Regions from separate parts of the Paracoccus sp. SY genome, predicted to be linked through region 2. Evidence: riboswitches for the same ligand, from Rfam matches in the RefSeq annotation. Region 2 holds a riboswitch; each other region holds the start of a gene.

Region 1 (2,261 bases), on a different contig from region 2:
GGTCGTATCCGCCCAGCATCCCCAGGATCTGCCCCACGGTCAGCCCGCCCGATGACGGCGGCCCCATGCCGCAGACATCATGGCTGCGATATTCGACGCAGACGGCCGGACGTTCGACCACCCGGTAACCCGCCAGATCCTGCATGGACAGCAGGCCGGGATTGTCGGCATCGCGCACGGCCGCGACGATGCCTTCCGCGATGCCGCCTTGGTAAAAGCCCGCCGCGCCCTCGGATGCCAGGCGGCGCAGGGTTTCGGCATAGGCCGGGTTGGTCAGCCTTGCCCCCGCCGCGACCGGCTGGCCATCTGGAAAGAAATAGGCCGTCGTCGCGGGATCGCCCTGCAACGCCTCGCCTTCCTCGGCCACCAGCGTCGCCAGGCGCGGAGAGACGGTGAAGCCTTCCTCGGCCAGGCCTATGCCGTCGTCGAACAGGCCCGCCCAATTCGCGCGGCCCCATTTGCGATGCGCGGCCTCCAGCAGGGCGGGCGTGCCGGGGGTGCCGACCGACAGGCCGCCCACCACCGCCTCCATGAAGTCCAGCGGCTGGCCTTCCCCGTCCAGAAACAGCCTGGGCGTGGCCGCCATGGGGGCGGTCTCGCGGCCGTCCAGCGTGGTCAGCTCGCCCGTTTCGGCGTCGTGCCAGACCAGAAAGGCACCGCCCCCCAGGCCCGAGCTTTGCGGCTCGACTAGGCCCAGCACCACCTGCACCGCGACCATGGCGTCGGCCGCGCTGCCGCCGGCGGCCAGGACCTTGGCCCCCGCCTGGGACGCCAGGGGATGGGCCGCGCTGATCATCCAGTCCTGCCCGGCAACGGATTCGCCCCGCGCCTTGGCGTCAAGCGCATCGCGCGAGGCCTGGGTCAGCGGGCCGAAACCGTCGGCCTGGACGTCGGAACCCGACGCCCCCTCGGGCGCCACCGCGTCGGTGGCCTGCTGGGCAAAGGCCATGGCGGACCCGCCCAGGAACAGCGCGACCGCAACTGCCGATTGTTTCATACCCGCCTCCCTGTGTTTCGATGACCCACTGTGCGCCCCTGGGGCGAATGGCGCAAGCCGCGGGGTTTTCCCGCTGGACGCTCGCCCCCGACGCCGCTAGGGTTCCCCCGACACTATCCGTTGGGGCGTCCCGTCGCGGGGCTGAGAGGTGCAATGCGCACCGACCCATCGAACCTGATCCGGGTCATGCCGGCGGAGGGAACGGATAGGCAGACATGCGTCGTCCGCCGGACCGATCCGCCTGTCTGCCGCCCCCTCCCCCCTCGCATGTCCCGGATGCGACAGAAAAGGGGAAGGGACATGACCAGGACCGTTCTGACCATTGCCGGATCCGACAGCGGCGGCGGCGCGGGATTGCAGGCGGATATCAAGACCCTGTCGGCGCTTGGCGTTTATTCCGCCAGCGTGGTCACGGCCGTGACCGCCCAGAACACCCGGCGCGTGACGGCGATCCATCCCGTCCCCCCGGCCTTGATCCGTGCCCAGATCGACGCGGTCCTGGACGATATCGCCGTTCATGCCATCAAGATCGGCATGATCGGGTCGCCGGAGGCAGTCGCCGCGGTCGCGGCATCGTTGCGCGATTGCGCCATCCCCGTCGTGCTGGACCCGGTGATGATCGCGAAGTCGGGCGATGTCCTGGCATCGGACGACGCCGTGGCCGCGCTGATCCACGATTTGCTGCCCCTCGCCCATGTGCTGACCCCCAACCTGCCCGAGGCCGCGCGCCTGCTGGGCCAGGCCCCTGCCGGTTCCGACGCCCAGGCGATCGCGCAGGGCCGTGCGCTTTGCGCGCTTGGCCCGCGCCATGTGCTGATGAAGGGCGGTCATGCAGGGGGAAGCCACTGCACCGATCTTCTGGTCGGGCCGGACGAGGTGGCGCGCTTCGCATCGGCGCGGATCGACACCCGGCACACGCATGGCACGGGATGTTCGCTGGCCTCGGCCATCGCGGCGGGACTGGCGCAGGGGCTTTCGGTCGCGGATGCGGCGGGCCGGGCGCATGACTGGCTGCACCGCGCGATCCAGGCGGCGGACGATCTGTCCATCGGCGGTGGGCATGGGCCGGTGCATCACTTCCACGCGCTGTGGCCGCAACCCGTCGAGGCCGCCCTGTGAGCGTGACCGTGATCGGCGGGGGCGTGATGGGCCTGTGCGTCGCCACGGAACTGACCCGGCGCGGCATCCCGGCGGCTGTCCGCGACGGCGCCCCCGGCCCGCAGGCCTGTTCCTGGTGGGCAGGCGGGATGCTGGCCCCCCATTG
Region 2 (2,261 bases):
GCCAGTCGTCCTGCGGCAGCTTGGCGGGCAGCGACCAGTTGGCCAGCGGGATGGTGGCCTGGAATTCGGGCGTCAGGATCCAGTCCATGAAGGCTTGCGCCAGTTCCGGCTGGTCGGTGGTGCGGACCTGTGCCGCGACCTCGGCCATTAGGTAATGGCCTTCGGGGAAGATCGCGGCCTTCTTGGTGGCGTCGCCCTCGGCCTCGATATGATAGGCGGGCGAGGTGGTGTAGGACAGGACCATGTCGGCCTCGCCCTCGGTGAACATCCCATAGGATTCCGACCAGCCCTTGGTCACGGTCAGCACCTTGGGGGCAAGCTTGGCCCAGGCGTCAGGCGCCTGGTCGCCATAGACCGACTTCACCCACAAGAGCAGCGCCAGGCCGCTGACCGACGATCGCGGATCCTGGATCACGATCTTCAGGTCGTCGGGCGCCTCCAGCAGTTCGACGAAACTGGCGGGCGGGTTCTGCAGCCGGGTTTCGTCATAGACGAAGGCCGTCTCGCCCCAGTTATAGGGCAGGAAGATGTCGTCGGTCCATTCGACGGGCAGCGACAAGCCGGACGTATCCTGCCCATGCGGCGCGAAAAGGCCGGATGCGCGGGCGCGGGCGGTCACGTCGGTGTTCAGGCCGAAGACGATGTCGGCCTCGGTCCGTTCGCCCTCCATCAGCACGCGGGACAACTCGTCCCCGGTGACGAAGCGCAGGTCGCAGTTGCAGAAGGCCTCGAACCCTTCCTCGATCCTGGGGCCGGGGCCCCATTCGCTGGTGATGGATTCGCCCGCATAGACGGTCAGGACGGGCTTGTCCTGCGCCATGGCCGGGGTCGCCGCCAGCAGAACAAGCATCAGGGGCAGTTTCATCGCTGTCTCCTTTCCATATGGGTCACGAAAGAAAGGACAGCGTCACCTTCCCTCCGCCGGTGTTAGCCGGATCAGGTTCAACGGGTCCGCTTGCGCGTCTCAGCCACATGGCCCCCCGAGGTGGCCTTGAATGTAGGGATTTCGCAGCCCGCCGCAAGCGGCTAGAAACGCCGCCATGACGAAGGACATGACCGATCAGCCCACGCCGATGATGGCGCAATACCTGGCGATCCGCGAGGCGAACCCCGGCGCCCTGCTGTTCTATCGCATGGGCGATTTCTACGAGATGTTCTTCGACGACGCCGTGGCCGCCGCAAGCGCCCTAGACATCGCGCTGACGAAGCGCGGCACCCATGGGGGCGAACCCATCCCGATGTGCGGCGTGCCGGTCCATGCGGCCGAGGGCTATCTGCTGACGCTGATCCGCAAGGGCTTTCGCGTGGCCATCGCCGAGCAGATGGAGGATCCGGCCGAGGCCAGGAAGCGTGGGTCGAAATCGGTCGTCGCCCGCGACGTGGTGCGGCTGGTGACGCCCGGCACCCTGACCGAGGAATCGCTGCTGGAGGCGCGGCGCCACAACTATCTGGCGGCATGGGCGCAGGTGCGGGATGATTGCGCGCTGGCCTGGGTGGATATCTCCACCGGCGCCTTCCAGGTGATGGAATGCCCGCTGCCGCGACTTGCGCCCGAACTGGCGCGCCTTGCGCCCCGCGAATTGTTGGCCTGCGACGGATCGGGCCTGGGCGATCTGGCGGCGGATGCCGGGGCGGCGCTGACCGACCTGCACGCCAGTGCCTTTGACAGCGCGGCGGGGCAGCGGCGGCTTTGCGGGCTTTACGGCGTGGAAACGCTGGACGGCTTCGGGTCGTTCAGCCGCGCGGAACTGTCGGCCATGGGGGCCATCGTCGATTATCTGGACCTGACGCAGAAGGGGAAACTGCCCCTGCTGCGCCCGCCGGTGCGCGAACGCGCGGGCGGGGCGATGGGGATCGACGCGGCCACCCGGCGCAACCTGGAACTGACCCAGGCCCTGTCGGGCGGGCGCGAGGGATCGCTGCTGTCGGCCATCGACCGGACGGTGACGGCGGCGGGCGCGCGGCTGCTGGAACGACGCATCGGCGCCCCATCGCGCGATCTGGCGCTGATCCACGCGCGCCATGACGCGGTGGCGATGCTGGTCGATGATCCCCGCCTGACGGGCGATCTGCGAACGGCGCTGTCGCGCGTGCCCGACATGGACCGGGCGCTGTCGCGGCTGGCGCTGGACCGGGGCGGGCCGCGCGATCTGGCCGCGATCCGGGCGGGACTGGCGCAGGGCGCGGCCATCGCGGCGCGGCTGCCGGTCGATGCGGCGCCGGTGCTGGCGGATGCCGCGCGCGACCTGACCGGCCATGAC
Region 3 (2,261 bases), on a different contig from region 2:
ATGGTGAAATAATCCACGCCCTGTTCCGCCTGTTCGACCAGCGTGTCGCGGAAGATCTGCCAGGTCAGATCCTCGGCAATGCCGCCGACCTTTTCCAGCGCCTGATACAGCGGCACGGTCCCGATCGGCACGGGCGAGTTGCGGATGATCCAGTCGCGGATATTGTGGATGTTGCGCCCGGTAGATAGGTCCATGACCGTATCTGCGCCCCAGCGGATGGCCCAGACCATCTTGTCCACCTCTTCCTCCATCGACGAGGTAACGGCGGAATTTCCAATATTGGCGTTAATCTTGACCAGGAAATTGCGTCCGATGACCATCGGCTCAAGCTCGCGATGGTTGATATTGGCCGGAATGATGGCCCGGCCCGCCGCGATTTCCGCGCGGACGAATTCCGGCGTGACCAGATCGGGGATCATGGCCCCGAAATCCTCGCCATCGCAGGCGGCGGCCGTTACGCGCCCCTCATTCTCGCGGATCGCGGCGAATTCCATTTCGGGCGTCACGATGCCCGCGCGCGCATAGGCAAGCTGCGTGATCGCGCCAGTGCCGTTCGCACCCGGCGTCGCGCGCAATGGCTTCATGGCGCGCGGAAATGCCGGGGTCAGGCGTTCCCCCGTGGCAAAACCGTTATCGGCCAAAGTGACCGCTCGCCCGGCATAAGCAACGGCATCGCCACGCATCCGCTGCCAATCGCCTCGCATGGCGGGCAATCCGCAGGCAATGTCGATGTCGGCATCAGGGTCGGTATACGGGCCGGAACTGTCATAGACCGTCAACGCGGGTTCGCCCCCGCTCAGCTCGATGCGCCGCATCGGCACGCGGATGTCGTGCAGGGTGCCGGTGATGTAAACCTTGCTGGATGCGGGCAGTGCGCCCGTGGTGATTGCGGGCTGCGGCTGGTCTTTCATGTCTTCCTCTCCATTCGCGCGACCAAGGCGAGGATGGCAAGGAAGCGCAGGCCATATGACCGCGCGAACGGGGCCAAGCGGCCCGAAAGGACCGCCCAGAATGCAACTGGGGGAATTGCCCTTCGGTCTTCCTACGCCAGCATCAACTGGGTCAGGTTCAAAGGGTCGCTTCACCGGGGTTGCCCCCACTCAGCCTCTCAGTCCCCTAGGCGGGACTCCCCTGACGTGCGGGCAAGCTGCACTGAGGTGCTGCATGTGTCAAGCAGTGAGAGGTTTGACTGTCCGCTTCGTCCGCATAGCAGACATCCTGCCGAAAATAGTATGCCGTGCAAATAGCCTGGAGCGACCCGCTGAGCGCCGTGTCACGGGCAGGCATCCGCCACACTCGCTTGTTCGGATTGCCGGACCACGGGCCTGTCTCGGAGGCCCGTGGCCATAACACGAGCGTCAGCTCATGCGATCAACGACAAGGCCCGCAGTCTCCGCATCGGCAAACCGGTCGCGCTGATGGTCACGATAAAGCGCTTTGCCCAACGAGACGCACATCGCAACCATCACGAACGCGAAGGGCAGCGCTCCGATGATCATGGCGTTCTGCAGCACGATCAGCCCCCCGCCTCCTGCAATGATCAGGGCACCGATGACCAGTGTCAGCAGGACACCCCAGACGATACGGTGGCGCACGTCGGTTTCTTCCTCACCGCCTGCCATGATTGTGTTGATGACAAGGAGGCCCGAGTCAGCCGAGGTGACGAGGAAAGTCAGGATCAGCGCCACGCACATGATCGCAACAATGCCATAGACCTGTTCGCCCACGATGAACTGCAGCGTCGCGAACAGCATGTTGGTGGTGGACGCATCGATGATGGCACCTTGGGCGACGCCCGACAGCTCCAGATCGATTGCCGTGCCGCCGAGCATGGCCATCCAGGCAAAGCAGACCAGCGACGGTGCGATGACGGCCCCAACCACGAATTCGCGCACCGTCCGGCCCCGCGAGATGCGGGCGAGGAAGAGACCCACGAAGGGAGAAAAGGCAATCCACCACGCCCAGTAGAAGGTGGTGGAGCCGGCCTGCCAATCGCCGAGGGCCGTGCCGGTCGAGTAGGCTTCGAACGAGAGGCCCGGGAAGTGCAGAATGTAGTCCACCAGTGCCGAACCATAGGTCGACAGCGAGAACAGAACCGAGCCGAAGACCACGAACACCAGAAGCAGCATGGTGGACAAGACGAGGTTCAGGTTTGACAGGTGTTTGACCCCCCGCCCGACACCAGACACTGCCGAGAGGGTCGACATCGCCATCACGACGATCAAAGCCGCGATCAGCCCGACGCTGGAGGGCGCGGGAGG

What was found. Region 2 has a riboswitch for thiamine pyrophosphate ahead of CK944_RS05275 (thiamine ABC transporter substrate binding subunit). Riboswitches for the same ligand answer to the same signal wherever they lie in the genome.
Region 1: linked by a shared signal. The riboswitch ahead of thiD (bifunctional hydroxymethylpyrimidine kinase/phosphomethylpyrimidine kinase) and the one ahead of CK944_RS05275 (thiamine ABC transporter substrate binding subunit) in region 2 are both predicted to bind thiamine pyrophosphate.
Region 3: linked by a shared signal. The riboswitch ahead of thiC (phosphomethylpyrimidine synthase ThiC) and the one ahead of CK944_RS05275 (thiamine ABC transporter substrate binding subunit) in region 2 are both predicted to bind thiamine pyrophosphate.

Annotation. Positions count from the first base shown of each region.
Region 1 is NZ_NWMQ01000006.1:138,502-140,762, forward strand. Features, by position in the region: gene ggt (gamma-glutamyltransferase) at 1-997, opposite strand, end outside; TPP riboswitch at 1,109-1,215, shown strand; gene thiD (bifunctional hydroxymethylpyrimidine kinase/phosphomethylpyrimidine kinase) at 1,298-2,116, shown strand; gene CK944_RS07575 (FAD-dependent oxidoreductase) at 2,113-2,261, shown strand, end outside.
Region 2 is NZ_NWMQ01000004.1:71,396-73,656, reverse strand. Features, by position in the region: gene CK944_RS05275 (thiamine ABC transporter substrate binding subunit) at 1-865, opposite strand, end outside; TPP riboswitch at 897-993, opposite strand; gene mutS (DNA mismatch repair protein MutS) at 1,053-2,261, shown strand, end outside.
Region 3 is NZ_NWMQ01000077.1:2,585-4,845, forward strand. Features, by position in the region: gene thiC (phosphomethylpyrimidine synthase ThiC) at 1-911, opposite strand, end outside; TPP riboswitch at 1,023-1,143, opposite strand; gene CK944_RS20885 (BCCT family transporter) at 1,359-2,261, opposite strand, start outside.